4 regions of the Phycicoccus sp. Soil803 genome follow, and region 2 is predicted to be linked to each of the others. Evidence: riboswitches for the same ligand, from Rfam matches in the RefSeq annotation. Region 2 holds a riboswitch; each other region holds the start of a gene.
The links. A riboswitch is a leader RNA that binds a small molecule or an ion and turns the genes downstream of it on or off. The one in region 2 is predicted to bind S-adenosylmethionine.

Region 1 (7,260 bases), 2.3 Mb from region 2:
GCGACGTCGACGAACGGGAAGCCCACGTCCGAGGCGGCGTCGACCCAGGAGGCGCCGACCACCAAGGGCAACAAGTCGGGCACCAGCCCGGCCCCGGGCAGCGGTGCCGGCAACGCGAGCGGCAAGGGCGCCCCGAGCGGCGGATAGCGATCGCGCACCTCAACCCCCAGGGCCCAGCCAGGCGAGGGACGACCCGGGTGCGGTGCTGTCCGCGGTGGAGAATCACGTAGTCAGAACCACTGATGCGCCGGCCCGGCCGCGCGTCCCACACTGGGACCAGGACGGCTGCACGGGTCGTCCGGGGGTGCGGGGGGATGCGTGGGGTAGCGCCATGAGCAGTTTCGACCTGGTGCCGATGCTGAGGGCGCCCGAGGGCTGGCCGGGGGCGGTGGTGGCCACTGTCGCGATGGTGGCCCTGGCCGCGCTGGACCTGGTCGGCGCGTTCGCCGCCAAGGAATGGGCCGAACACCGGTCGCCGGTGCCGATGCTCCTGGGGCTGGTCGCGTTCGGGGTGCTGTTCTGGGTGTACGCCTCGTCGCTGCAGTACGCCGAGCTGGCCCTGGTCACCATGGGGTGGATCGTCATGCTGCAGGTCGGGCTCGTCGTCATCGACCGGGTCCGCTACGGCATCGAGCTGCCACCGGGCAAGTGGGTGGCGATCGTGGTGCTCCTGAGCGCGCAGGCCTACCTGCTGCTGGCCCCGGCGGCCAGCTCGACCAGCTCGGCCTGACCGGCGGACTCCGGCGACGGGTGCCGGCGTGGCCGCCCCACCACCCTCGCGTAGGCTTCCCGCCGTGCTCTACCCGCTGACCGTCGCGCTGCTCGTGGCGTCCGTCGTGCTCCTGGCCGTCGCCGCGGGGTATGCCGCGCGCCGGCGTCTCGTCGACGACCGCCTCCTGCTCGTGGCCGCGGTGGTCGAGCTCGGGCTCGTCGTCCAGCTCGTGGTCGCCCTCGCACACCTGGGGAGCGTCCCCGGCGACAGCGCGGAGCAGGCGACGTTCGCGGCCTACGCGATCACGTTGCCGTTCGTCCCGCCGGCGGCGGTCTTCCTCGCCCTCAAGGAGAAGACCCGCTGGGCCATGGGGGTCGTCGCGGTGGGGGCGTTCGCGGTCGCCGTGATGACCGCGCGGCTCCAGCAGATCTGGAACCTCGGTGGCTGAGCCCCAGCCCGAGCGCCAGCCCGAGCGCCAGCACGAGCGCCAGGGCGAGCTCCGGACGCCACGCTCCACGCGCTCCGGACCCGGGGTGGTGCTGGTCGCCGTCTACGGCCTCCTGGCGCTGGCCGCCACTGGCCGGTCGGTGCTCCAGATCAGCGAGTACTTCTCCCGGGCGCCGCTGGCCTACCTCCTGTCAGCACTCGCCGCGGTCATCTACGTCGTGGCGACCGTGGCGCTCGCCCGCGGGGACCGCACGTCACGCACGGTCGCCCTGGTCGCGATCAGCATCGAGCTGGCCGGCGTCCTGGTGGTCGGGCTGGCGTCGTACCTCGCGAGGGACGCCTTCCCCGACAAGACCGTGTGGTCGCACTTCGGCTCGGGCTACGGCTTCGTGCCGCTCGTGCTGCCGGTGCTCGGCCTGCTCTGGCTGCGCCGCACTGCGGCCCCAGCCGCCTGACTACGCCTCGACGGGCTCGAGCACGAACACCGGGATGAGCCGGTCGGTCTTGACCTGGTAGTCGGCGTAGGGCGGGAACGCCTCGACACAGCGCGGCCACCACTCGTCACGCTCGGCACCCTCGAGCTCCCGGGCGCGGACGGTCCAGGTGCGCTCGTCGTCCTGGAGGTCGAGCACCGGGTTCTTGCGGATGTTGCGGTACCACTTCGGGTGCTCGGGCGCGCCGCCCTTGCTGGCCACGGCGGCATACACCCCGTCGTGCTCGACCCGCATGAGCGGCACCTTGCGGACCTTGCCCGAGACACCGAGCATCGTGAGCAGCACCACCGGGCGCCCCTGGATGTCGACGGCGCGGGTGGTGCCCGCCTGCTCGATCTTCTCGACCTGGGTGCGGACCCACTTCGTGGGGCTGGCTGCGTAGTCGCCGGAGATGGTCATGGGCCCATCACAACATGCGTCCCTGACGCCCGCGCGAGCACCCCTCGCCACAGGCTCGGTGGCCTGTGGACAACTCGACGGGCCGCGCTGGGCACCTGCCTACCCTCGGTGGATGACCAGCATCGAGGTGGACCCCGAGATCCTCGCCGACCTCGGCCGCTCCCTCACCGAGGTCGGCGCAGACCTGCAGTGGCAGGCGACCAGCGCCGCCGAGCAGGCGTGGGGGCTCGGTCCGGGCGACAGCGCCGGGGCCCTGGCGGCGGTGCTCGGGGACTTCGAGCACCAGCGCCAGGTGCTCGGCCGCGAGCTCGACGACCTGGCGGGTTGCGTCACCGACGCCGGACGGCTCTACGCCGAGGTGGAGCTCGAGGTCGGCGGGTGGCTCGACCCGGCAGCTGAGCAGTGATGGTCCTGCGGGCGCTGGACGGCGACCCCGCGACCGTGCGGGCGCTGGCCGACCGACTCCAGGGTCAGAGTGAGCTGCTCCTCACCCGCGCCGAGATCCTGCGCGGGCTGGCCGGTCCCGACGTGAGCTGGGACAGTCCGGCGGGGGAGGCCTTCGCCACGCGCTCGCACGCCGCCGCCGCCCTGCTGGTCTCGGTGGGTCGCCGGCACGGCGTGTCCGCAGCGGCCCTGCGTCCGCTGGCTGCCGCCCTCGAGCACGCCCAGCAGGTGGTCGGTGCGGCCGTGGCCGAGCACACCATCGCCCATCCGCGGGCGGTGGCCCTCGGCACCGCCCGCGTCGAGGCCGAGCAGTCCGCCGACCCCGCGCAGCGCGCGACCGCCGGGGCGCTGCACTGCCGGGAGGTCGCCGAGCTCGAGCGGGCGCAGGACGCCGAGCGCCGGCACGCCGAGGCCTGGCGCCAGTTCGACGAGGCCGACCGCCGCTGTGCCGCGGTGCTCCGCCAGCTCGTCGAGGACGGGCTCGCCGACTCACGCGTCTACGACGCCCTGACCGGGCTGAGCCGAGCCGCCGGCGGGGTCGAGGGCATGGCGGGGTCGATCGCGCTGGTGCCCACGCCGGCCACCAAAGCCGTCGGGGTGGTTGCCGGGGCCGCCGGGGCGACGAGGGCGCTCACCGACACGGCGGTGAAGGTGGCCTACGGCGACGGCGACTGGACGTCGATCGGCCTGTCGGCGACGGCGATGGCCACCGGTCGGGCGTCGGCGGTGCTCAAGCGGGGTGCGCTCGCGACCAACCCCGCGGCCCGGGCGGCGGCCACCCGCACCGAGCGCCGCCTGCTGCGTCACACCACCAGTGAGCGGCTGAGGCTCGCGGCGGTCGCAGAGCTCCGCCAGGTGGGCCGCACCGGAGGCAAGCGCCCGCTGCGCCCGTTCCGGCCGACCCGCACCCTCTCCACGGCGAGCTCGCCCACCGCGGCCGCCCACTGGCTCGCCGAGCAGGTGGCAGGACGCGCCCAGCACGCGGTGCGGGTCCGGTGGCTCGACGACCTCGCGCTCGCGACCCGCGACCCCGCGCGCTCGCGCACCATGCTGCTGGGTGGGTGGAGCGCTGAGGCGGCGTCGGGAGGCGTGGGCGGGGCGGAAGCGCTGCGCGACCATCTCCAGGGCGAGGAGGAGGACGAGGCGAAGCGGCTCCGTGAGGAGCGCTCCGGCGTTCCGGGTGCGTCGGATCCACATCGTCCGCGATGAGAGATGGGTATGCCGGGCGCTCACCGCCGCGGCGTACGCTCCCGAGTAGGTCATGAGTGTCAGCGACAAGCCCCGGCTCGCTGGCCGGCAACCCTCCTCCGCGGTGGGGTGCCCCGGGTGAAGACCTGGCGGACGGCACCGGTTGCCGGCCGCAAGCGCGGGAGACCCACCACGTGTCCCGCACCGTCTCCGGCGGTGTCGCCGGTGCACCCTCAGCGGAGGTGGCACCAGCAGCTCGGTCAGCCAGTCTCGATCGGGACCCACCGGCATACGGGCCCCGACGTCGCAGCGCGGCACACGAGAGTGAAGGAACTTCAGATGAGCTCCACCAACTGGTCGTTCGAGACCCGCCAGGTCCACGTCGGACAGGAGCCGGACGCCGCCACGGGCGCCCGCGCCCTGCCGATCTACCAGACCACGTCGTACGTCTTCAAGGACACCGAGCACGCGGCGAACCTGTTCGCGCTCAAGGAGTTCGGCAACATCTACACCCGCATCATGAACCCCACGCAGGACGCGGTCGAACAGCGCGTCGCCTCGCTCGAGGGTGGTGTCGGCGCGCTCCTGGTCGCCTCGGGCCAGGCCGCCGAGACGCTCGCGATCCTCAACATCGCGGAGGCCGGCGACCACGTCGTCGCGAGCCCCAGCCTCTACGGCGGCACCTTCAACCTGCTGAAGCACACACTGCCGAAGTTCGGGATCGCGGTGACCTTCGTCGAGGACCCCAACGACATCGCCTCGTGGAAGGCGGCGGTCCAGCCCAACACCAAGCTGTTCTTCGGCGAGACCATCTCCAACCCCAAGTCGGAGGTCCTGGACATCGAGGCCGTGGCGGCCGCGGCCCACGAGGCCGGCGTCCCCCTCGTCGTGGACAACACGATCGCCACGCCGTTCCTCATCCGGCCGCTGGAGTGGGGTGCCGACATCGTCCTGCACTCCGCCACCAAGTACCTCGGCGGGCACGGCACCTCGATCGCCGGGGTGATCGTCGACGGCGGCACCTTCGACTTCGGCGCCGACCCGGAGAAGTTCCCCAACTACAACACGCCGGAGGAGAGCTACCACGGGCTGGTCTTCGCGCGGGACCTCGGCGTCGGCAGCCCGTTGGGCGCCAACCTGGCCTTCATCCTCAAGGCCCGGGTGCAGCTGCTGCGCGACCTCGGTCCGGCGATCTCGCCGTTCAACGCCTTCCTCATCGCCCAGGGCATCGAGACGTTGAGCCTGCGCCTCGAGCGGCACCTCGAGAACACCCACAAGGTGGCGGCCTTCCTCCAGGGACACGAGCAGGTGGAGCAGGTCGTCTGGGCCTCGCTGCCCGACCACGAGTCCTATGCCAAGGCGCAGAAGTACACGCCGCGTGGCGCCGGTGCCGTGCTCGCGTTCGAGATCGCCGGCGGGGTCGAGGCGGGTCGCCGGTTCGTCGAGTCGCTCGTCCTGCACAGCCACGTCGCCAACATCGGTGACGTGCGGTCGCTCGCGATCCACCCGGCGTCGACCACCCACTCGCAGGGTCCGGACGGCGACCGGCTCAAGGCCGGCGTCACGCCCGGGCTGGTGCGCCTGGCCGTCGGGATCGAGCACATCGACGACATCATCGCCGACCTCGAGCAGGGCTTCATCGCCGCCAAGGGCGCCTGAGGTCGGCGACTCAGCCGCTGCCATGACGGTGCCCGCCACCCCGAGGGGTGGCGGGCACGGTCGTGGCTCGGTCGTCAGCTGCCGGTGGTGGCGGGTTTGCGGCCACCGGCCAGGTCGGCGTAGGCCGACCGGTCCCAGGTGTGCCGGAAGTTGGGGTCGGGGTGCCGCCACCCGGCGCCATAGAGCCGCTCGAGGTAGACGAGCGGGTTGCGGGGCAACGGGCAGGTGACGCCCATCAGGGGAGCGCTCGAGGCCGGGAACATCATGTCCCTGGTGAGCGCCCCGCGGGCGCCCGGGTACCAGGACACGACGTCGCCCTCGAAGAGCCCGACGAAGACGTCGACGTGCTTCGCGCCCGGCTTGCGCACGTGGCGGTGCGCCGAGAAGTTGCCGGTCACGGTGAACCCGAGCGGCCGCAGGTGCTGCTCGACCAGGGCGAGGCCCTCGGCCAGGGTGCTGGCCTCGTGGGGGTCGAAGGCGATGATGATGTCGAGGTCGTCGTCGTGGGGGATCAGCGCGCCGTCGCGGACGACGGAGAGCGCCGCCCCGAACCCGAAGCAGACGTGCGGGGTGAGGCTGGCCAGCGCGTCGGTGATCTCGACGGCCGACCCGATGTAGCGGACCTTCTCCTGCTCGGTCCAGAACCGGAAGCACCGCTGCGGGCCATGCACGGTCCACTCCATCGCCCGGTCGGCGAGGAGGGCGTGCGTGACCACGGTGCGGAAGGCCGAGCGCTGCTGGTCGGGCACGTCGGTGAGGGCGTCGAGGGCCTTGCGGGCCTCCTCGTAGAAGCCGCCGAACGTGTCGCCGAGGATCGGCAGCAGGGCGCTGAGCTCGGGCGACGCGCCGTTGCTGGCGGGCGCGGCGAGGGTCTGGCGCAGCTGGTCCACCCGGGCGAGGTGGTCGTAGACGACGACCCACCCGTCCGGTCCCTCGACGAGCACCCGGACCCCCCGGAGCCGCCGTGCGGTGGACCCGGAGACGTTGCGCAGGCGCACCCGCCGCAGGTCGACCGGCTTCTTGAAGGACAGCTCCACCCACCCCGGGCTGTCGGCGCCGGTGTGCAGGGCGGTGCCGGACGGGTGCTCGACGTCGAGCAGTCGCACCGAGTTGAAGGCGTCGCCGAAGTTCTTGTGCCAGCTGCTCGTGGTCACCTTGGCGTCCCGTCGCCCGACCGAGCCCTTGGTGGTGTCGACGCCCAGCGACTGCAGGTGCAGGAACTGCTCGTGGGCACCCTCGACCCGCAGCCGACGGATGCCGTCATGGGCGAGCTGCAGGTCGAGCAGCCCGTCCGGGCCGATGACGTCGAGGTCCGGGAACAGGGCGCGGCCCGCCCGGATGATGTCCTCCAGGTCGGCCAGGGGCTGGGCACCGGCGGTCATCGGCTCAGACCCGGGTGAAGAGCTCGCGGGCGCAGTACGCGTCGTCCTGGCGGTACTTGGCGAAGCCGAACCCCTCGGTGGCGTAGGTGACCTCGAAGCCGTTGCTCAGCGCGCGGGCCTGGAAGGTCGCCGGGGCGACGAACCGGCGGTAGTGCGCACCGGTCACCTTGGCTCCGGTCTGGTCGCGCACCGTGCGGTACTCGACGGCCAGCAGGTCGCCGGGCGAGGTGAGCCCGGCGGCCAGGGTGAGGAAGTCCTGCTCCTCGCGGTCGGTGATGGCGTGCACGAAGAACCGGGCGTAGATCGTCAGGGGCCCGGAGGCGGCGCCGAGCCGCTCGGGCAGCGCGGGGTCGTCGATCGACGAGACCAGGAAGCTGGCCTGCACGCCGTGCGCCTTGGCCGTCGCGCTGGCGGCGGCGACCGCCGACTCCGAGCCGTCGACACCGGTCACGTCGTGACCGTAGGACGCGAAGAAGATGGAGTCCCGGCCGTTGCCGCAGCCGAGCTCGATGACGCGGGTTGGGCCCTTGAGCTC
Region 2 (7,260 bases):
AGCCAGACGGGAACCTGGCAGCACGAGTAAGTCCCTTTCAACGAAGCCGCCGGTCACTCCCCCTGTGACCGGCGGCTTCGTCCTGTCGGTGGGGAACCCTCAGGACTGGCGGCGCAGGACCACGGCGAACGACTCGAGCGCCTTCACCGCGGCATCGAGGGCACGCTCGACGCCCACGAGAGCCGGCTGCTCGACCAAGACACCGTCCTCGCCGAGGTCCTCGACCTCCTTGCAGAGCTCGGCGAGCCGCGTGGCGCCGAGGTTGGCCGCGCTCCCCTTGAGGGCGTGCGCGAACCGACCGAGCTCGTGGGGGGCCTCTGCCTCACGGGCCTCACGCATCCCGGCGAGGGTGGCTCGGGCGTTGGGCCCGAACCGGTCGATGAACCGCAGCAGCATCGAGGGGTCGCCGGGGTCGAGGTCGAGGAGCTCCTCCAGCCTGGCGACGTCGAGCACCGTCGTGTCGGCCAGCGACGCGAGCCGACGGCTGTCGGGCGCCTGGTCGTCGACCACGGTCTCGCCCGAGGCCGGCACCCAGCGGTCGAGCGCCTCGCGCAGCAGGGTCACGTCCACCGGCTTGGTGAGGAAGTCGTCCATGCCCGACTCGAGGCACCGCTCGCGCTCGCCGGCGATCGCCGCTGCCGTCATGGCGATGATGGGGGTGCGGTACTGGTCGTCCTCGAACGACCGGATCATCCGAGTTGCGTCGTAGCCGTCCATCTGCGGCATCTGGCAGTCCATCAGCACGGCGTCGAAGGTGCCGTCGGCGGACTGGAAGGCGTAGTAGCCGGCCAACCCGTTCTCGGCGACGGTCACGGCATACCCGAGGCTCTCGAGGATGCCGACGGCGACCAGCTGGTTGACCTCGTTGTCCTCGACGACGAGGACGTGGCCCCGCGAGCCGCTGGCCGGCCGGCCAGCGGAACGCCCGGCCGCGCCCTCGGCCTCCTCGTCGGGGCCGAGCGTCCCGGCGCGGTCGCCGGCCACGTCGGCCAGGGTGTCGAGGAGGCTGGACGGCAGGACGGGCTTGGTCAGCGACACGTCGATGCCCGCCGACGACAGCACGTCGGGGTCGAGGTCCATCGCCGAGGTCAGCAGGACGATCCGGGTCTCGGCGAAGCGGCCGTCTCCCCTGACCATCCGGGCGAACTGCTCCCCGTTGACGCCGGGCATGACGTAGTCGAGCAGCACGATGTCGAAGGGCACGTTGCGACGGTGGGCGTCGTCGAGCAGGCCGAGGCCCTCGACGCCTGAGGCGGCGATGGCGGCCTCGATGGACCACCCGGCCAGCTGCTCCTCGAGGATGAAGCGGTTGGTCTCGTTGTCGTCGACGACGAGGACCCGCAGTCCCGCGACGTCGGGGAGCGGCGGCCGGCTCTCGTCGAGCTCCTCGGCCGGCGCGAATCGCGCCGTGAACCAGAATGTGCTGCCGTAGCCGGACTCGCTGTTGACCCCGATCTCGCCGTTCATCTGCTCGACGATCTGGCGACTGATGGCCAGCCCGAGGCCGGTCCCGCCGTACTCGCGGGTGGTGGAGCTGTCGCCCTGGGAGAACGCCGTGAAGAGACGCTCCTTGACCTCCGGGGTCATGCCGCTGCCGGTGTCGCTGACCTCGACCCGGATCACCGTGCTGCCGTCCTCGTGGGTGGACTCCACGCTGGCCCGCACGACGACCTCGCCGCTGGAGGTGAACTTCACGGCGTTGGAGGTCAGGTTCGAGATGACCTGGCCGAAGCGGACGGGGTCGCCACAGACCGCGTGCGGCACGTCGGGCAGGCAGGTCACGGCGAGCTCGAGGTCCTTGGCGCGGGCCCGCTCGGCCATCAGCGTGGTGCTCTGCTCGACGATGGCCCGGGGGTCGAAGTCGACCGCCTCGAGCTCGAGCCGCCCGGCTTCGATCTTGGACAGGTCGAGGATGTCGTTGACGAGCGCGAGCAGGGCGCGACCGGCGCCGTCGATCCCGTCGGCGAGCCGGCGCTGGTGGGTGGTCAGCTCGGTGCGCCCCAGGAGCTCGGACAGGCCGATCACGCCGTTGAGCGGGGTGCGGATCTCGTGGCTCATCGTCGCGAGGAACTCGGACTTGGCGAGCGACGCGCTCTCCGCGTTGTCGCGCGCCTGCCGGAGCTTCTCGGCGGCCAGCTCGCGCTCCGCGACCCGCGCGAAGATCGAGGTCGCCCGGGCGACGGTGAGGCCGTCGGTCTCGGTCGGGGGAGTGTTGGCGCGGGTGTCCATGACGATGACGCAGGCGGCCCGGCCCTCGGCCACGACGGGCGCCGCCACGAGGCTCGTGCCCTCGGTCGTGAGCGAGGCGTGGGGGGAGCGCGAGCGGACCGCTTCGTGGGCCAGTCGTTGGGCCTCCACGAGGTCCTCGTCCGGGACCGGGCGCGTGTCCGCGAGGACCGGGACCAGGTTGTCGTCCGCGTCCACGACCCAGGCGGCCACCGACTGCCACCCGGTGTGGGTCGTCACCAGCCCGACGATCTGCGGGATCACCTCGGCGAGCGTGGTGGCCTCGTTGGCGGCGGTGGCCATCGCGGTCAACAGCGCCAGGGCCTGCTCGGCGTCCTTGGTGTCGGTGATGTCCTGCGACGTGCCGCCCATGCGGATGACCGCGCCGGTTTCGTCGGTGCCGACCTGGCCGCGGCCCCTGATCCACGCGATCGAGCCGTCTCCCCGGAAGATCCGGGCGTCGAACTCGAACTGGCCATCCCCCTCCAGAGCCCCTTGGACCGCGTTGGCTGCCACGTCGCGGTCATCAGGGTGCATCCGGTCGAGGAAACCCTGGTAGTTGGGCACAAAGCTCTCGTCGGGGGTGACGCCGTAGATCCGGTAGAGCTCGTCCGACCAGGTGACGACGTCGTTGACGACGTCCCACTCCCAGCTGCCGATCTTGGCGATCCGCTGGGCTTCGGCGAGCTGGGTCTCGCGGCGCTGGAGGGTGTCGATGAGGCGACGCTGGTGGCTGTACTCCGTCACCCGGTGCAGCCACCCGACGTGGTGGCCGTCGTCGTCGTTGATGGGGGTGTGGCTGACCAGGGCCCAGAACCGCTCGCCGTCCTTGCGCAGCAGGCTGCACTCGAGGTTGCTGCCGCTCTCGCGGCTGGTCTCCAGGTCCTTCAGGTGGTGCTCGAACTGTGCCTGGCCCTCCTCGTCGAGGGTCTCGAACACCGACAGCCCCGGCATCTCCTCGGGGGAGCGACCGAGCATCGCCGCCATGCGGGCGTTGGCCAGCACGGTGTGACCTTCGTCGTCGAAGACCCAGAGGCCGTCCGGCGACGCCTCGACGAGCCATCGGCTGAGGTCGCCGAGGCTGCTGACGTGGCGGAGGTCCCGGAGGTCTCCGATATCGGCGCCGGGGGACGCGCCGAGGTGGCCGAGCTGTGGATCCTGCACACAGCGAGTTTGCTGCATCTGCCTGTGGAAACCCACTCGAACACTCGATTCGCCCTACATGGGGCTCATCGCGCCAGCGCGTCCGGCGTCCGTTCGGGGCCGTGGGCACACAGAGAAGCCGCAGTGCCAGCGATGTGCTGACCTGCGGCTTCGGTGGTGGCCAGGGGCGGGGTCGAACCGCCGACCTTCCGATTTTCAGTCGGACGCTCGTACCAACTGAGCTACCTGGCCGTGTCGCACGTCCGTGGCGGCGGACATGCGATCGCGGCGGCCTCGTGCCGAAGCCCGGGTGACCGTCGCGACTGCAGGATCATAGCCGATCGCCCGGGCTAACTCACACCCGGGTGCATTCGCGGAATACCCGCGTGTGCAACGAAGTTGCGCTGGGCATGAAGGCAATCACCTACGCCGAGTACGGCGACCCCGACACCCTCCAGCTCACCGATGTGCCCGACCCCAAGGTCGGTCCGGGTGAGGTGCTGATCCGTGTCCGCAGCGCGAGCGTAAACCCCGTCGACTGGAAGGTGGCCAAGGGTTACCTCGACGGACTCCTGGTCGTGAGCTTCCCCGCGATCCCCGGCTGGGACGTCGCCGGAGTCGTCGAGGCCGTGGGTCTCGACACCCCCGAGTGGTCCGTCGGTGACGAGGTGATCGCCTACGCCCGCAAGGACTGGGTGCAGGGCGGCACGTTCGCCGAGCTCGTCACCGCACCGGTGCGCACCGTCGCCCGCAAGCCGAAGTCACTCGACTGGCACCAGGCCGCCGGGCTCCCGCTCGCCGGCCTCACGGCATACCAGCTGCTGGCGCGGTTGGGGCTCAGGGAAGGCGAGACCGTGCTGGTCCACGCCGCCGCAGGCGGTGTCGGCCTGTTCGCGGTCCAGATCGCCCGCGCGCTCGGTGCGCGCGTCATCGGCACCGCCTCCGAGGGCAACCACGAGTTCCTTCGTGGGCTCGGTGTCGAGCCCGTGTCGTATGCCGATGGGCTGGCCGAGCGGGTCCGTGAGCTGGCGCCCGACGGCGTGGACGTCGTGGCCGACTTCGTCGGCGGCGTGCTGGAGACCACCCAGGCGGTCCTCAAAGACGGTGGCCGACACGGGTCCATCGCCGACGGGACCGTGGCCGAGGCCGGTGGCATCTCCGCGTGGGTGCGGCCGAACGCCGAGGACCTGACCGCGCTGGGCGACCTCGCCGACGACGGCAAGCTGACCGTGCCCGTGGCGGAGGTGTTCCAGCTGGCCGATACGCCGAAGGCCTTCGAGCTGAGCCAGACCGGTCACGTGCGCGGCAAGATCGCCATCGAGGTCAGCACTGCCTGAGCTCGGCCGAGACTTCGAAAAGGGCGTCCACGCATGCGATTTCGTGCGTGGACGCCCTTCGTCGTCCCAGCATGCGAGAGCAATATCCTACTTATTTGATAGGTAATACCTGAGGGGCTACCTTCATCTCAGGTCACGAGTTCCAGCGCACAGCCCCGGCTTGCTGGACGGCAACCCTCCCACTCGCGGCGGGGTGCTCCGGGTGAGGACCTGGCGACAATCGCACGGTTGTCGCAAGCGCGCGGCTCTCGGGCCTCCACGAGGACGGAAAACCCATGAAGGACAACGGATCCAGGCAGCGAGCCGATCGCTCCTGCCACCGTGTCCTGCGCAGGCACGTCGACCTGCTCAGGGTCTCCAGCGCGCTCTGTCACCACTGACGCGTCTCCTCGACTCTCGGCGCCCGTCGTTGCATCCAGACGACGGCCTCTGACGAATCCTGCTCTCCCGCAACGGTTCTGCGCATCCCGCCGCAGGACCGGTGATGACCTATGCCCGAAAGGACCTGTCCCATGGCTGTCATAGCCACCATCTCCAGCAGTCCCAACCGAACGTCCAAGACCGACGCCGTCCTCACCGACATCGCCCGCCAGCTGCAGCGAGCGGGCCACGTCGTCGTCCCGGTCGTCCTGCGCGACCTCCCCGCCGAGCCGCTCCTGCGCGGCAACGCCCACGACCCCGACATCGCCCGCGCCGTCGCGGCCCTCGAGGCGGCCGACGCGGTCGTGGTCTCGACCCCGGTCTACAAGGCGGCCTATGGCGGTCTCCTCAAGACCTTCCTCGACCTCCTCCCGCAGTTCGCCCTGCGCGGCAAGGTGGTCCTGCCCGTGGCGACCGGTGGCACCCCGGCGCATGTGCTCGTCGTCGACTACGCCCTGCGCCCCGTGCTGGCGAGCCTGGCTCCGAGCAGCATCACCCCCGGCTGGTTCGTCCTCGCGGACCACGTCACCCTGGTGGAGGGCGGCGAGGTGCTCATCGACGAGGTGGCCCACCGTCCGCTTCGCGAGGTGACCGCCGTCTTCCTCGACACGGTGGCCGGCCGTTCGCTCGTCGCCGCAGGTGCCGAGCCGCGTGAGGCGGTGGCCTGATGCGCACCACATATCGTTCCTCCCTCCCGCACCGCCCGCTCGTGGCGTTGGCGTCCGGAGTCCTGCCGCTCACCCTCGTGGGGGCCTGCGCGCTGCCCTCGAGCGAGGCGAGCACCGAGAGCAAGGGCCCGGTGACCGTGCGATACCAGGGCTCGGCCAACGCGGTCGGGCTGCAGGAGCTCGCGGCCGACCTCGGCTACTTCCCGACCATCAGGCTCAAGTGGGTCGGCAACACCACCAGCGGTCCCCAGGACATCCAGTCGGCAGCGACCGGCCAGACCGACGTCGGCGGTGCCTTCTCCGGCGCGGTCGTCAAGCTCATCAAGGCCGGGGCGCCGGTCAAGGCCGTCGTGAACTACTACGGCGAGGACGCCAAGTCCTTCAACGGCTTCTACGTCAAGGAGGACAGCCCGATCCGCACCCCGCGGGACCTGATCGGCAAGAAGATCGCGGTCAACACCCTCGGCGCGCATGCCGAGGCAGTGATTGACACCTACCTGAAGAAGAACGGGCTGACGCCACAGGAGATCGACCGCGTCCAGCTCGTGCCGCTGCCGCCCAACGACACCGAGCTGGCCGTCCGGCGGGGGCAGGTCGACGTGGGCACGCTCTCCGGGGTCCTCCAGGACCACGCCATCGCCACGGGCGGGCTGCGCTCGCTCTTCAGCGACTACGCCCTCTTCGGCGCCTTCAACGGCGGGCAGTACGTGCTTCGTGACGACTTCATCGCGAAGCACCCTGCCGCCGCCAAGGAGTTCGTCACCGGGGTCGCGAAGGCGATCGAGTGGGAGCGCAGCACCCCTCGCGCGGAGGTCATCGCCCGGTTCACGAGCATCATCGAGAAGCGTGCACGCAACGAGAAGACCGACAACCTCAAGTACTGGAAGAGCGTAGGGATCCCCAGCAAGGGCGGCGTGATCAGCGACGAGGACTTCACCCGCTGGGAGCCGTGGCTGGTCGACAGCGGCATCCTCACCGCGGGTGAGCTGCAGCCGAGCAAGCTCTACACCAACGAGTTCAACGAGCTCGCCCAGGACGCGTCATGAGCGCGCACATCGAGCTCAGGGGGGTGAGCAAGGAGTTCGCGCTGCGGCCCACCCGCGACCAACCGCAGGCGCGCACCCTCGTGGCCCTCGAGGACGTCTCGCTGGAGGTGCCGCGCGGTGAGTTCCTGACCCTGGTCGGCCCGAGCGGCTCCGGGAAGACCACTCTCCTGGACCTCCTCGGAGGGCTCAGCCGGCCGTCCCGGGGGAGCGTCCTCGTCGACGGCGAGGAGGTGACCGGTCCCGGGCTGGACCGCGGGATCGTCTTCCAGCAGTACGCGCTCTTCCCCTGGCGCACGACCCTGGCCAATGTCACCTTCGGTCTCGAGCAGCAGGGGCTCGGCCGCGGCGAGCGGGTCGAGCGAGCCCGCGAGAACCTCGCGTTGGTCGGCCTCGAAGGCTTCGAGGACCGCTACCCGCACG
Region 3 (7,260 bases), 2.3 Mb from region 2:
ACGCCGTCCGGCACCCAGAGCACGGTCGCCCCGCCCTACTCGCTGGCGCCGACCACCCCCGGCACCGACCCGACCTCGACCAGCACCGCGACGGGTGGAGCCACGGCGAACCCGACCCGCCCGGAGGGACGCAACGACCCCGGAGCCACCGACCCGACCAGGAGCACCGGGAGCGACTCGGGGTTCGCGAGCTGGTTCGGTCCGCAGACCCGCACCCTGGTGCTGTGGGTCCTGCTCGGGATCGTGATCGGCCTGTTCGGCTCGCTGGCCGTCCCCCTCGCCGCCCGGAGCCGGTTCCGCCGCAGGCTGCGGCACGCTCCGGACGAGTCGACCCGGGTCGAGATCGAGTGGCAGGCGATGACCGAGCGGATCGGCGACCTCGGCGTCATCCCGCCCCGCGGCAGCACCCCGCGTCAGGCCGGCCGGTTCTACCAGCGGGAGGCCTACCTCGAGGGTGAGCAGACCGAGGCGCTGCGCCGGGTCGTCTCCGGGGTGGAGACCTCGCGCTACGCCCCACCGGGGTCGACCGTCACCGACATCCGCGTCGACACCCAGACCGTCGTCAAGGCCGTCTCCGGCGTGCGCCGCCGCAAGGACCGGCTGCGCGCCACCTGGTGGCCGACCGAGGGCCTGCTCGAGTGGCGCGACCGGCGCGCCGCCGTCGCTCGCTTGGTGCGGCGCCCGCTCGACCGGTTCCAGGACTGGCGCGACGCGCGCCGCGACTACCGCGCCTAGCTCGCTGGACGGCATACCGCGATGACGAAAGGCCCCGAGATGGTCTCGGGGCCTTTGGTCACTGCCTTGGTATGCCGCGTCAGTCCAGCGTGCACGGACCAACCGACGTACTGCCTTGCTCAGTCCAGGTAGTCGCGCAGCACCTGGCTGCGGCTCGGGTGGCGCAGCTTGCTCATCGTCTTGGACTCGATCTGGCGGATCCGCTCACGGGTCACGCCGTAGACCTTGCCGATCTCGTCGAGCGTCTTCGGCTGGCCGTCGGTGAGGCCGAACCGCATCGAGACGACCCCGGCCTCGCGCTCGGACAGCGTGTCGAGCACGGAGTGCAGCTGCTCCTGCAGCAGTGTGAAGCTGACCGCGTCGGCAGGCACGACGGCCTCGGAGTCCTCGATGAGGTCACCGAACTCGCTGTCGCCGTCCTCACCCAGGGGGGTGTGCAGGGAGATCGGCTCGCGACCGTACTTCTGGACCTCGACGACCTTCTCCGGGGTCATGTCGAGCTCCTTGGCGAGCTCCTCCGGGGTGGGCTCGCGCCCGAGGTCCTGGAGCATCTGGCGCTGCACGCGGGCCAGCTTGTTGATGACCTCGACCATGTGCACCGGGATGCGGATGGTGCGGGCCTGGTCGGCCATCGCGCGGGTGATCGCCTGGCGGATCCACCACGTCGCGTAGGTCGAGAACTTGTAGCCCTTGGTGTAGTCGAACTTCTCGACCGCACGGATCAGACCCAGGTTGCCCTCCTGGATCAGGTCGAGGAAGAGCATGCCGCGGCCGGTGTAGCGCTTGGCCAGCGAGACCACGAGCCGCAGGTTGGCCTCGAGCAGGTGGTTCTTGGCCTTCTTGCCGTCCTGGGCGATCCACCAGAGCTCGCGCTTGAGCTTCATCTCGATCTTGTCGCCGGAGTTGAGGCGCTCCTCGGCGAACAGGCCGGCCTCGATGCGCTTGGCGAGCTCGACCTCCTGCTCGGCGTTGAGGAGGGCGACCTTGCCGATCTGCTTGAGGTAGTCCTTGACCGGGTCGGCGGTGGCGCCCGCGGTGACGACCTGCTGCACCGGCGCGTCGTCCTCGTCGTCGTCGCGCAGGACGAAGCCTGCGCCCTCGGACTCCTCGTCCTTCTTGTCGTCGTCGGCGTCGTCCTCGACGACGACGTCCTCGAGCTCGGACTCGACCACCTCGGTCGGCTCGGCATCGACGACCTCGTCGTCACCGGTGGCGGCGGCCTCGTCGGCTGCGGTGCCCGGGGCGGCCGTCTTGCTGGCGGTCTTCGCCCCGGCCTTCGCAGCCGTCTTCTTGGCGGCTGGTGCGGACTCGCCTGCGGCGGCAGCGGCCGCCTTCTTCGTCGTGGTCGCCTTGGCCGGAGCAGCCTTCGCCGCCTTGGTGGCGGTCTTGGCCGCGGTCGCCTTGGCCGGGGCCTTCTCCTCGGCCTTGGCCTCGACCTTGGTCGCGGTCTTGGTCGCCGCGGCGGTCTTGGGGGCAGCCTTCTTGGCCGGCGCGGTGGCCGTCTTCTTGCGGGTGCTGGTCGCAGCCACCGCACGCGAGGCGGTCGCCGAGTCGAGGGTCACGTGGATCCCCTGCTCGTCCAGCGAACGCAGCACGGCCTTCATCCTCTTCGGGGCGATCTCGGCCCCCTCGAGGGCGTCACGCAGCTGCGCGCTGTCCACGGAGCCGTTGGTACGGCCCTGCTTGAGCAGCTTCTGCAGCGCGGGGTGGGAGAACTCCTGGGGGAGAGACGGTGCGGGGCTCGCAGCCTTCTTGGACACAGGCGACACGGACTACCTTTCGTCGCGGACTCGCGGCACGGCGCACGTCATCACAGCCATGCTTTGAGGGGATGTCTGTGACAACAACGGCGGGAGTGGAAGTATTGCGGAGACCGCTCGGGCTGACCCGTCGAGACCTCGTTGGTGACATTGTAAAACGAGATGCCCCCAGATCCCGCATCGGCGCCACGGATGACGCCGATGGTCGCGGCGACACCGGTGGTCGACGGCAGGAGCGGGCCGATCGGACTGCTTGGTCAGTCGTCAGCCTTGACGGCCAGCACCGGGCAGGAGGCATCGAGCAGGATGCGCTGGGCGTTGGAGCCCAGGATCAGCTTGCCGACCGGGGTGCGTCGACGCAGCCCGATGACGATGAAGTCGGCGTTCTCCTCCTCGGCGACCGCGATGAGGTCCTCGGCCGGTTCGTTGCCCCGCACCAGCTGGCGCACCTCGTGCTCCAGACCCTCCTCGTCGAGCTCGCCCTGGATGCGCCTGAGCTCGGTCTCGAAGCGGTTGGCCTCCTCACCGTCGAAGTCGCGCCCACCACGCTGGGAGTTGATGACGATGAGCTTCGACTTGCGAAGCAGGGACTCGTCAGCAGCGCGACGCAGGGCCGCGCGACCTTCCTTCGTCGGGACGTATCCAACAACGATGGCCACGGGGGACCTCCTACGGTCTCTTGGTCGGCCGAGATTCGGCCGGGGCACTGTCGACCGGAGCCTCGTTGCTCCGACCAGGTGCCTGAGCGGCGGCAGCCGCTGCGCCGACCGTACCGGAAATCCCCGGGTCAGGCAGGGCCAGCGAGCACCTTCGCCACGATCGCACCGACCTGCTCGATCTCGATCAGGAAGCCGTCGTGGCCGTAGTCGGAGTGGACCGTGTGAAGCGCCGTCCCGGGGACCGCGTCGGCGATCTCGTGCGACAGCCTCGGGGGGTAGAGCCGGTCCGAGTCGACGGCCACCACGACGAGGTCGGCGGTCACCCGCTCGAGCGCTGCCGCCACTCCCCCACGACCGCGACCGATGTCGTGCGAGTTCATCGCCTCGGTGAGGACCACGTAGGAGTTCGCGTCGAAGCGGCCGGCCAGCTTGCCGGCGTGGTGGTCGAGGTAGGACTCCACGGCATACCGACCGCGGCCACCCAGCGGGTCCTCGGATTGCTGCGGCTGGCGACCGAAGCGCTCGTGCAGCTCGAGCTCGCTGCGGTAGGTGACGTGCGCGATGCGCCGGGCGATCCCCAGCCCGGTCTCGGGCCCGGTGACGTGCTCGTAGTAGTCGCCGCCGTGGAAGTGCGTGTCGGCGCGGATGGCCAGCAGCTGGGCCTGGCACCAGCCGATCTGCTCCGCGGTCGCGTATGCCGTGCTGGCCAGCACGATCGCCGTGCCGACCCGCTCGGGGTGGGTGACGGCCCACTCGAGCGCACGCATGCCCCCCATCGAGCCGCCGAGGACCGTGTGCCAGCGGTCGACCCCGAGGGCGTCGGCCAGCAGGGCCTCGGTCTGCACCTGGTCGCGGACCGTGATGAACGGGAAGCGGCTGCCCCACGGCCTGCCGTCCGGCGCGGGGCTCGAGGGCCCGGTGCTGCCCTGGCAGCCGCCCAGCACGTTGGCGGCCACGACGAAGTAGCGGTCGGAGTCGAGGGGCTTGCCCGGCCCGACGAGGCCGTCCCACCACCCGGGGGTGGGGTGACCGGGACCGGTCGGCCCGTCGACGTGGCTGTCCCCGGTGAGGGCGTGCTCCACGAGGACGGCGTTGTCGCCGGCGGCGTTCAGCTCGCCCCAGGTCTCGTAGGCCACCCGGACAGCGGGCAGCACACCCCCGCGCTCGAGCTCGACCGCGCCGAGGTCGACGAACTGGCGTCGGCCGACCGGGTCGCCGTCCCGCCACGCCCCGGAGGTGGCCTGTGGTGGGGAGGTCGTGGTCATCGAAACTGCTCCTGTGGCGCTCGCGCTTGCCGCCCAGGTGAGGGTCGGCCGGGTCTTCACCCGGGGCACCCCACCGCGAGGAGGGTTGCCGCCCAGCAAGCCGGGGCTTGGCGCTGGGACTCATAACCTGCCGCTCATCATACGAGGCGGGCCCCCCGCTGTCCGCCGCGTCCGCTGCGTGGACGTGCGCACCGTCGGCCACCACGGCTCGCTCGCTCACCCCGCCCGTGCGTCGTCTCGAGCGACCCCGCCGCCCGGGCGGACCCCGAGATCGAGCATCCGCTCGAGCAGCAGCGCCAACCGGTAGCCGGGCGAGGCCTCCAGCGCGCGCTCCAGGCAGGTCCTCGCCAGCGCGCCGTCGCCCAGCCACCACGCAAGGTTCGCCAGCACCGTGAGCGGGGCCGCGGCATGCTCGTCGGGGACGGCCCTGACCAGGTGCTGGAGCCGGACCAGGTGTCGCCTCCCCGCCAGCGCCGCACCCTGGTCGCGACGATCGGTGTCCGGCCGAGGTAGGCAGGTGCGCACTGCATCGACCACGTCGGGCGACAGGCAGTCCGCAGGCAGCGACCCCGGGCACAGCCACGCCACCAGGGCGTCGCGGAGCTCGAGGTCCCGGAGGCTGTCGACGAGCAGCGCGACCTGGTCGGGACGCAACGCCTCCACCGTCAGCTGGTCGTCCCCGGTGCCCCGGAGCCCCAGCGCCAGAGCCCAGGCGGACAACGCCTCGAACCGGTGCGCAGCCCGGCCCAGGCCCCGGCCGTTGCCGGTGCGCTCGGCCCGGGCGGTGCCGTGGCCGGGCGGAGCGCCCGGCCCGGGCGGTCCGCTCGGCGCGGGCGGTCCGCTCGGCGCGGGCGGTCCGCTCGGCGCGGGCGGTCCGCTCGGCCACGGCAGCCGCCACGGGCCCGGCGCGATCGGGGTCTGCGGCCACCAGGGCCGCGAGCGCTCCCCGACCGGGCAGCGGCGCGACACCGATGCCGACGAACTCGGCCACCGCGGGCGTGTCAGCCGGTGCAGGGACCGGCGAACCACCGGCAGGACAGCACCCCGAGACGCAGTCGACGGCGAACCACCGGCCGTCCCGCACCACCACCCGGTCGAGCACCTGCACCCCCGCCCGGAGCAGGTGACCGCGGACCGCGTCGAGCGCAGGCCGGCCCGCGCCCCTGCGCGTCTCGTAGGCGACGAGCAGGACCGCATCAGGCTCCTCGTGCAGCAGCGGCGGGACCAGCATCCGCGACGCCTCGTCAGCCGTTGCAGCCGTGGGCAGGTCGACCCGCTCGACCAGGACGACGGCCCGGTCGCGGAGCGCGACGACGACCAGCGAGTCGTGCGGGTGGTAGCCGAGCTGGTAGGGCAGGACGGCGACGACGTCGCCGGGGCTGCGCAACCTGATGGAGTTCATGCGGCCCACCGTGCCCGTCCGTGCGGTCACCCGACACCGTCGTGCCGCAGCCCTGTGGACAGGACGGCTCAGGGCGCACCCCTGTGCACCGCGAAGGGGCGGTACGGCGCCGGATCCGCGCCGTACCGCCCCTTCGAGCCGCTGGGACCAGAGGCCCCGCGTCGCACTACCGCAGGACGTCGCCCTGGACGGTCTCGCGCGCGGCCGCGCCCTTGGCAGTCGGGTCCAGCCGCTCCCACGCGAGGAACGACTCGGTCTCGTTGACCACGGTCGCCGCGATCCACGAGACGACGACCGCGTCGTCGGCCAGCCCGAACACCGACAGGGCCAGCTCGGGGACCAGGTCGATCGGGGACACGACGTAGGCGACCGCCCCGAGGACCATCAGCAGCCGCCCGCGGGTGGTCCCGGCATACTCACCGCGGAAGGTGGCCGCGAACAGCCTGGGCAGGCTCATCAGACGTTCGCCCATGCCGGGCGACCCGGGACGGGTGGCGGTACGCACCGCGGTGGCGATGGTGCGCAGGGCACCGAATCGGTTCATGGGCATGGACGTCCTCCTTGCTCCCGGACGCCAGCTGGCCCGGACACGGTGCCAACGACCCGAGGGCCGTGGTGATTCCCACGCAGCGCCGCGAGCACGCTCAGATCCCGGTGTTCCTGCGGGGGAACTCGTGCCGGGCGTGGTCGGCGATCTTCTTGAGGAGGAACCCGTCGAGACCGGCTCCCAGGACGCCGCCGATGACCGGGACTCCCTTGCCGAACCTGGTCAGCGTCTTCTTGCCGGCGGTCGACAGCAGCCGGAAGCCGACCGCCTTGTTGACCACCATCATCGCCGGACCCGGCAAGCGCTGGGCCGCGAGGTTGGCGAGGCGTCCGGTCGAGGCCACGCCGGCCTTCTTGAGCAGGTCGTCGGCATCGGCCCCGACCAGGGTCAGCAGCACGGCCGAGCGGATCTCCGGCTGCTTGATGTCGTAGCCGCGCAGCGACGCGATGGCGGCCACCATGCGGGTCGCCACGACGTAGAACTCGACGACGTTGGCCGGCAGCGCGACGGGCAGCGTGATGAAGCCACCGAGACCCGTCACGAAGCCACCGGCCGCAGCGAGCTTGAGGTGGCCCCGCACGACGGCGTCGACGGCCTCCTCGGCCTCGGGCTTCTCGGCGCGCTTGACGTCGGCGACCTTCTGGGCGGAGTCGAACGGGCCCTTGCCGTCGATCCCCACGTCGAGGAGGCTCTCGATCAGCCCGGTGACCGCGCCGGCGAACATCCCGGAGTCCTCCCGCCCGGCCTTGGCCTGCTCGAGCGCCGAGGCCGGTGCGACCTCCGACTCGTCCTTGCCCAATCCGAGGAACCCCACGCCACTCTCCCTGATGTCGTCCGGCGACCTGTCCTGCGTCGGACCGGCCCTGTGACCTGCCCTGACGGCTCTGCTCGC
Region 4 (7,260 bases), 1.3 Mb from region 2:
CCGGGCCGCACCGGCATCCCCTTCGACACCGCCACGCTCGTCGAGCTCGCCGCCCACGACCGCATCGTGGCCGTCAAGGACGCCAAGGGTGACCCGTGGGCCTCGACGCACGTGCTGGCCGAGACCGACCTGCTCTACTTCTCCGGTGACGACGCGACCACCCTGCCCTGGCTCGCGCTGGGTGCCGTGGGCACGGTCAGCGTCGTCGGCCACGTGGCCGGCAAGGAGTATGCCGCGATGGTCGCCGCCGTCGACCGCGGCGACCTCGCGACCGCCCGCGACATCCACCGACGGCTGGTCCCCGCCGTCGACGCCATCATGAGCACCTCCCAGGGTGCGATCATGGCGAAGGCCGCGCTCGTCGAGCTCGGCGTCATCGACCACGCGACGGTGCGGTTGCCGCTCGTCGAGTCACCACCGGAGCACCTGGACATCCTGCGCGCCGGTCTCAAGGAGTCTGGCCTGCTGTGAGTCATCCCCACCCCGAGCTCAACCTGCCCCGGCCGCTGCCCAAGAACGGCGTGCGCATCATCGCGCTCGGTGGGCTCGGCGAGGTCGGCCGCAACATGGCGGTCATCGAGCACGAAGGACAGCTGCTGGTCATCGACTGCGGGGTGCTCTTCCCGGAGGACCACCACCCGGGCGTCGACCTGATCCTGCCCGACTTCGAGTACCTCGAGGACCGGCTGGACGACATCCAGGCGATCGTGCTGACCCACGGCCACGAGGACCACATCGGTGCCGTCCCCTACCTGCTCAAGCTGAAGCGCGACATCCCGGTCGTGGGCTCGATGCTGACGCTGGCGCTCATCGAGGCCAAGCTCAAGGAACACCGGATCACCCCCTACACCCTCGGGGTGAAGGAGGGGATGCGCGAGAAGCTCGGCGTCTTCGACTGTGAGTTCGTGGCGGTCAACCACTCGATCCCCGACGCGCTCGCGGTGTTCGTGCGGACGCCCGGCGGCACGATCCTGCACACCGGCGACTTCAAGATGGACCAGCTGCCGCTGGACAACCGCCTCACCGACCTGCGCGCCTTCGCCCGGCTGGGGGAGGAGGGCGTCGACCTGTTCATGACCGACTCGACCAACGCCGAGGTCCCGGGGTTCACGACGCCGGAGAAGGACATCGCGCCGGCCATCGACAAGGTCTTCCGCGACGCCGAGCGCCGGATCATCGTGGCGTGCTTCTCCTCGCACGTGCACCGGGTCCAGCAGGTGCTCAACGCGGCCGAGCAGGCCGGCCGCAAGGTCGCCATGGTGGGTCGTTCGATGGTCCGCAACATGGGGATCGCGGCCGAGCTGGGCTACCTCCACGTGCCGGACGGCGTGCTCGTCGACGTCAAGAAGCTCGACAACTTCCCCGACGACCAGGTCGTCCTGATCTGCACCGGGTCCCAGGGTGAGCCGATGGCCGCCTTGTCCCGGATGGCCAACCGCGACCACCGCATCGACGTCGGCGAGGGCGACACGGTGCTGATGGCCTCGTCCCTGATCCCGGGCAACGAGAACGCCGTCTACCGCATCATCAACGGGCTCATGCGACTCGGCGTCAACGTCGTGCACAAGGGCAACGCCAAGGTGCACGTCTCGGGCCACGCCAGCGCCGGCGAGCTGCTCTACTGCTACAACATCGTCAAGCCCCGCAACGTGATGCCGGTGCACGGTGAGTGGCGCCACCTGGTCGCCAACGCCGAGCTCGCCGTCCAGACCGGCGTGCCGCGTGAGCAGGTCGTGCTGGCCGAGGACGGGGTGGTCGTCGACCTGGTCGACGGCGTCGCCCGCATCGTCGGGGCCGTGCCGTGCGGCTACGTCTACGTCGACGGGTCGTCGGTGGGCGAGTTCGACGAGGCGCTGCTCAAGGACCGTCGCATCCTGCGCGACGAGGGCTTCATCTCCGTCATCGTCGTGATCGACGCCGCGACCGGCAAGATCGCGGCGGGCCCGGAGATCCAGGCACGCGGTTTCGCCGAGGACGACGAGATCTTCAGCCAGGTGCGTCCCAAGATCGAGCAGGCGCTGGCGGAGGCGACCGGCAACGGCGTCACCGACTCCCACCAGCTCGAGCAGGTCATGCGCCGGGCCATCGGCGGCTGGGTCGGCGGCAAGATCCGGCGCCGCCCGATGATCATCCCGGTCGTCATCCAGGCCTAGCCCGCGAATCACCTTTATCGGGTCTAGGGACAAACGCCGGCTTCACCACGGAACGGTTCCGGGGTGAAGCCGACGTTTATCGGGTCACCCGATAAAGATGAGGTTAGGTATGCCGCGGGGGCGGCTACCAGGGGCGGGCGACGTCCAGGGCGCGCGGGTCGTTGACCGGCACCCAGCCCTGCGGTCCCTCGACGTACTCGGCCCGCGGGCCGTGCTCGGCGAGCTCGGCCACGGCGGCGAGCAGCCGGTCGACGTGCTCGGCCGTCGTGGCCAGGCCGACACTGGCGCGGACCGCGGTCGTGGACGCCGCGGCATACGGGTCGTCGAGCAGGGCGTCGACGCACAGGTGCGCGCAGAACTTGCCGTCCCGGACGCCGATCCCGTGCTCTGCGGACAGGGCGGCGGAGACCAGCGACGACTCGACGCCGTCGACGGTGAAGGTCGCGACGGCCACCCGCTCGTGGTCGGCCGCGAACAGCGAGTAGGTCTCGACGCCGTCGATGGCGGCCAGGCCGTCGAGCAGTCGCTTCCCGAGGGCGGCCTCGTGGGCCTCGATCGCCTCGGCGTGCGACCGCAGGCTGTGACAGGCCGCGGCGAGGGCGACCGCGCCGATGACATTGGGGCTGCCGGCCTCGTGGCGGGCCGCACCGTCCTGCCACACGACCCCACGGGTGGTCACCGCCTTGGTGGCCCCGCCGCCGGCCAGGTAGGGGGCGGCCGCGTCGAGCCAGTCGGCCCGGCCGGCCAGCACCCCGGCGCCGAAGGGCGCGTAGAGCTTGTGCCCCGACAGCACCAGGTAGTCCACGCCGAGGTCGTCGAGGTCGACCGGGCGGTGCGGGGCGTACTGCGCCGCGTCGAGGACGACCCGGGCACCACCGCGGCGCGCGATCGCCGCGAGCTCGCGGATCGGCCAGATCTCGCCGGTGACGTTGGAGGCACCAGCGAGGACGACCAGCTTGTGCCGGCCGGGGTGCTCACGCAGCGCCGTCCGCAGCAGGACCGCCGCGTCGCCGACACTCCCGGGCACCGGGAGGCGGTGGGTCCGCTTGGGCGCCCACGGCAGGAGGGCCGCGTGGTGCTCGGTTTCGAAGACGAAGACGTGGGTGTCGCGGGGCAGGCAGCGGGCCAGCAGGTTGAACGAGTCGGTGCTGTTGCGGGTGAAGACGACCTCGTCGCCCTCGCGCGCCCCGACGAAGGCGCGCACCTCGGCGCGGGCCTGCTCGTACCAGGAGGAGGTCACGCGGGAGGCCCAGCCGTTGCCGCGGTGCACCGAGGAGTAGGTGCGCAGCGCGCTGTCGACGGCTGCCTTGACGCTGACCAGGGCCGGGGTCGAGGCGGCGTGGTCGAAGTTGGCGTAGTCCACCGTGCCGTCGAGGGTCGGCACCGGCAGCGCCTCGGAGACGACGGCGGGCAGCGGCCCGACCTCGCCCCACGTGCGCGCGTCCGGCACGGGGCGCAGGTGCGTGCGGGCGTGGGCGAGGGGCGCGCTCCGGCGGAAGGCGGGGGGCGGGGTGCTCGCGATCGACATGAGGGGTGCTCCTGGTCCGGGTGGGACCCGAGAGTGCTCACGGGTCCGCGCTTGCCGGCTGCGGGTGCAGACGGCCCGGTCGTCACCCGGAGCACCCCACCGCGGAGGAGGGTTGCTGGTCAGCAAGCCGGGGCTTCGCGCTGACACTCATGACCTGGTGTCGAGGGTAGGGCGTCGACACGGGGACGAGCCACCCTGTGGGCGCAGGTTCCCGTCATCTGAGACATGGACCGCGCGGACTCGAGCGGTCGGCTCCGTGGCCTGGCGGGGGGTCGGCCTGGCCGGTCCCCGCGACCGGTTCCCCCTCGATGCGCGCCTGCGCCGACGACCATTGCTGGTCGTCGGCGCAGGCCCCGCCAGACGCACTGCTGAGCGTGTCACCTGCGGTCACCTCTTGGTAAGGGGAAAGCGGCCCGTGCGACCCAATCGCGACCAGATGTCGACCGTTCGGATGAGGGGCGGCCGGGGCAGATTGCCCGGCAGTGATACGCGTGTGACGCGTGTTTCCGGTGTGACCTTCGCGTAGCCTGCGGAGCATGGCGACACGTCCGTCCACCTCCGCACGATCAGCAGCAGGGTCGCGCTCGACCGGGAGCCGGGGCAGCGCAACACGCCCCGCCAACCGCAAGACCAGTGCACCCCGCAAGACCTCCGCCCGTGGCAAGACCAAGGGGGGCGGGCTGCCGCTGCCCCTGCGCGCGGTCCGGGGCACCTGGATGGGCATGGCGCACGTGGCCGGTGGCGCCGTGCGCCGGGTCGGCACCAGCGCCCGTGAGCTCGAGCCCGAGCATCGCCGTGACGGGCTCGGGTTCTTCCTCATCGGGCTGTCGATCCTCGTGGCCGCCCGTGAGTGGTGGGCCTTCGAGGGCGCGCTCGGTGACATCGTGCACGCCGTCGTCGCGGGCACCTTCGGGCGCGTCGCGTATGCCGTGCCGCTCGCCCTGCTCTTCCTGGGCATCCGCTTCCTGCGCGCGCCGCAGGAGGACTCGGCCAACTCCCGCATCGGGGTGGGCCTGGGTGCGCTCGCGTTCGCAGCCGCCGGCCTGGCCCACGTCGCCGCGGACATCCCGACCCCGCCCCAGGGCGCCGACGGCATGCGTGACGGTGGCGGCATCATCGGCTTCCTGGCCTCCAGCCCGCTGGAGGCGGCGGTGTCGGTCTACGGCACCGTGCCGATCCTGCTGATGCTGGGCTTCTTCGGCCTGCTGGTCATGACCGCGACCCCGGTCCACATGATCCCGACGCGCCTCACCGAGCTGCGCGACCACCTCCTGCACCGTGGCCACCTCGACGACGGAGCCTCCGCGCCCGAGGAGGTCGCCGAGGAGAAGCCGAAGCGTCGCCGCCGGGTGATCGACCCGGAGGGCCCGCTCGAGGGCGACGAGGCGTTCGAGCAGGCTGCCCTGGTGGCCCCCGATGGCCGACGGTTCCGTCCCGGTGAGAAGCGCCCGACCAGTCCCGGCGTCCTCGCCCCGGAGTCGACTCCGGCGAAGAGCCCCGTGATCGAGGTCAAGGCCGCCCTCGAGGCCCCGCCCACGACGCCGCTGCCGCAGCGCGTGGAGCAGCTGGCGCTCGCCGGCGACATCACCTACACGTTGCCCGACAACGCGATCCTCGAGCCCGGCTCGCCCCACAAGACCCGCAGCGCCGCCAACGACCGCGTCGTCGAGTCGCTCAGCCAGGTGCTCGAGCAGTTCGACATCGACGCCCAGGTCACCGGCTTCAGCCGCGGTCCGACGGTCACCCGCTACGAGGTCGAGCTCGGCCGCGGCACGAAGGTGGAGCGGGTCACCGCACTGTCCAAGAACATCGCGTATGCCGTCGCGTCGGCGGACGTGCGCATCCTCTCCCCGATCCCGGGCAAGTCGGCGATCGGCATCGAGATCCCCAACGCCGACCGCGAGAAGGTCAGCCTCGGCGACGTCCTGCGCAGCCAGGCGGCGCGGGGCAACGAGCACCCGATGGTCATGGGGGTCGGCAAGGACGTCGAGGGCGGCTACGTCATCGCCAACCTCGCCAAGATGCCCCACCTGCTCGTCGCAGGCGCCACCGGCGCGGGCAAGTCGAGCTTCGTGAACTCGATGATCACCTCGATCCTCATGCGGGCGACGCCCGACGAGGTGCGGATGGTCCTGGTCGACCCCAAGCGGGTGGAGCTCACCGCCTACGAGGGCATCCCCCACCTCATCACCCCGATCATCACGAACCCCAAGAAGGCCGCCGAGGCGCTGGCCTGGGTGGTCCGCGAGATGGACACCCGGTACGACGACCTCGCCCAGTTCGGGTTCAAGCACATCGACGACTTCAACAAGGCGGTCAAGGCCGGCAAGGTCAAGCCGCTGCCCGGGTCGGAGCGGACGATCCACCCGTACCCCTACCTGCTGGTCATCGTCGACGAGCTAGCCGACCTGATGATGGTCGCACCGCGGGACGTCGAGGAGTCGATCGTCCGCATCACCCAGCTCGCCCGCGCCGCCGGCATCCACCTCGTGCTCGCGACCCAGCGCCCGTCCGTGGACGTCGTCACCGGCCTGATCAAGGCCAACGTGCCGTCGCGGATGGCGTTCGCGACGTCCTCGCTCGCCGACAGCCGGGTCGTGCTCGACCAGCCCGGTGCGGAGAAGCTGATCGGCCAGGGTGACGCGCTGTTCCTGCCGATGGGTGCCTCCAAGACGATGCGCGTGCAGGGCGCCTGGGTCACCGAGTCGGAGATCCAGCAGGTGGTCAAGCACGTCACCGGCCAGCTCAAGCCCGACTACCGCGACGACGTCACCGTGGTCGCCGCCAAGAAGCAGGTGGACGACGACATCGGTGACGACCTCGAGCTGCTGCTGCAGGCCACCGAGCTCGTCGTGACCACGCAGTTCGGCTCGACCTCGATGCTCCAGCGCAAGCTGCGCGTCGGCTTCGCGAAGGCCGGGCGGCTCATGGACCTGCTCGAGTCGCGTGGCGTGGTGGGTCCCTCCGAGGGCTCCAAGGCGCGCGACGTGCTGGTCAAGCCCGACGACCTGCCGATGACGCTGGCGCTGATGCGCGGCGACGAGATCGCCGACCCCGAGCCGGTGTTCGACGTGGACGCGCTCTCCGGGACGCCGTCCACCACCCACGAGTCCGTCGACCGCACCGACGAGGTCCCCACCGGGTATGCCGCGGAGCCCGATCCGCGCTACGCGAACGACCCGGTGGCCCGGGCCTACGACGGGCTCGACGAGGTCGAGGAGTCCGTGGACGCCTGGGAGCTGACCGGCCGGGACTGAGCAGCCCGGGGTTGCGGCCTTCGCGGTGACCCTGCACACATTGCGAGACCTGGGGCACGGGATGGAATGCATCCCGTGCCCCAGGTCGTTGCGCAAGGGTGACTGCCGCCCCCGAGACGACCACTGCCCCTCTCTCTCCCACACCCACTGCGCCGACCGCACCGACTGCGCCCGCCGCGACCGTGGCGCCGACGGGGCGGTCCTACGTGCGGTTCGTCCTCGTCCTCGGTGCCCTGATCGCCATCGGGCCGCTCACCATCGACACCTACCTGCCGGCGCTGCCCTCCATCACCCGCGACCTGGCAGCCTCCGAGTCCGCCGT

Region 1: linked by a shared signal. The riboswitch ahead of ASG95_RS13105 (bifunctional o-acetylhomoserine/o-acetylserine sulfhydrylase) and the one ahead of ASG95_RS22290 (putative leader peptide) in region 2 are both predicted to bind S-adenosylmethionine.
Region 3: linked by a shared signal. The riboswitch ahead of ASG95_RS13030 (homoserine O-acetyltransferase) and the one ahead of ASG95_RS22290 (putative leader peptide) in region 2 are both predicted to bind S-adenosylmethionine.
Region 4: linked by a shared signal. The riboswitch ahead of ASG95_RS08185 (aminotransferase class V-fold PLP-dependent enzyme) and the one ahead of ASG95_RS22290 (putative leader peptide) in region 2 are both predicted to bind S-adenosylmethionine.

What each region holds. Positions count from the first base shown of each region.
Region 1 is NZ_LMST01000001.1:2,855,744-2,863,003, reverse strand. It holds gene ASG95_RS13140 (hypothetical protein) at 1-147, shown strand, start outside; gene ASG95_RS13135 (hypothetical protein) at 332-730, shown strand; gene ASG95_RS13130 (hypothetical protein) at 795-1,160, shown strand; gene ASG95_RS13125 (hypothetical protein) at 1,246-1,614, shown strand; gene ASG95_RS13120 (nitroreductase family deazaflavin-dependent oxidoreductase) at 1,615-2,052, opposite strand; gene ASG95_RS13115 (hypothetical protein) at 2,165-2,458, shown strand; gene ASG95_RS13110 (hypothetical protein) at 2,458-3,705, shown strand; SAM riboswitch class IV at 3,754-3,869, shown strand; gene ASG95_RS13105 (bifunctional o-acetylhomoserine/o-acetylserine sulfhydrylase) at 4,024-5,343, shown strand; gene ASG95_RS13100 (hypothetical protein) at 5,418-6,725, opposite strand; gene ASG95_RS13095 (bifunctional 2-polyprenyl-6-hydroxyphenol methylase/3-demethylubiquinol 3-O-methyltransferase UbiG) at 6,730-7,260, opposite strand, start outside.
Region 2 is NZ_LMST01000001.1:510,764-518,023, forward strand. It holds gene ASG95_RS02390 (response regulator) at 100-3,390, opposite strand; tRNA gene ASG95_RS02395 (tRNA-Phe) at 3,545-3,621, opposite strand; gene ASG95_RS02400 (NADP-dependent oxidoreductase) at 3,780-4,706, shown strand; SAM riboswitch class IV at 4,838-4,952, shown strand; gene ASG95_RS22290 (putative leader peptide) at 4,982-5,086, shown strand; gene ssuE (NADPH-dependent FMN reductase) at 5,219-5,794, shown strand; gene ASG95_RS02410 (ABC transporter substrate-binding protein) at 5,794-6,840, shown strand; gene ASG95_RS02415 (ABC transporter ATP-binding protein) at 6,837-7,260, shown strand, end outside.
Region 3 is NZ_LMST01000001.1:2,834,759-2,842,018, forward strand. It holds gene ASG95_RS13015 (transglutaminaseTgpA domain-containing protein) at 1-735, shown strand, start outside; gene ASG95_RS13020 (RNA polymerase sigma factor) at 855-2,495, opposite strand; gene ASG95_RS13025 (universal stress protein) at 2,753-3,154, opposite strand; gene ASG95_RS13030 (homoserine O-acetyltransferase) at 3,283-4,419, opposite strand; SAM riboswitch class IV at 4,437-4,547, opposite strand; gene ASG95_RS20930 (DUF4192 family protein) at 4,636-5,388, opposite strand; partial or broken gene ASG95_RS22435 (DUF4192 domain-containing protein) at 5,276-5,821, opposite strand; gene ASG95_RS13040 (YkvA family protein) at 5,988-6,371, opposite strand; gene ASG95_RS13045 (EcsC family protein) at 6,466-7,182, opposite strand.
Region 4 is NZ_LMST01000001.1:1,782,420-1,789,679, forward strand. It holds gene dapA (4-hydroxy-tetrahydrodipicolinate synthase) at 1-471, shown strand, start outside; gene ASG95_RS08180 (ribonuclease J) at 468-2,153, shown strand; gene ASG95_RS08185 (aminotransferase class V-fold PLP-dependent enzyme) at 2,278-3,681, opposite strand; SAM riboswitch class IV at 3,724-3,836, opposite strand; gene ASG95_RS08190 (DNA translocase FtsK) at 4,218-6,938, shown strand; gene ASG95_RS08195 (multidrug effflux MFS transporter) at 7,121-7,260, shown strand, end outside.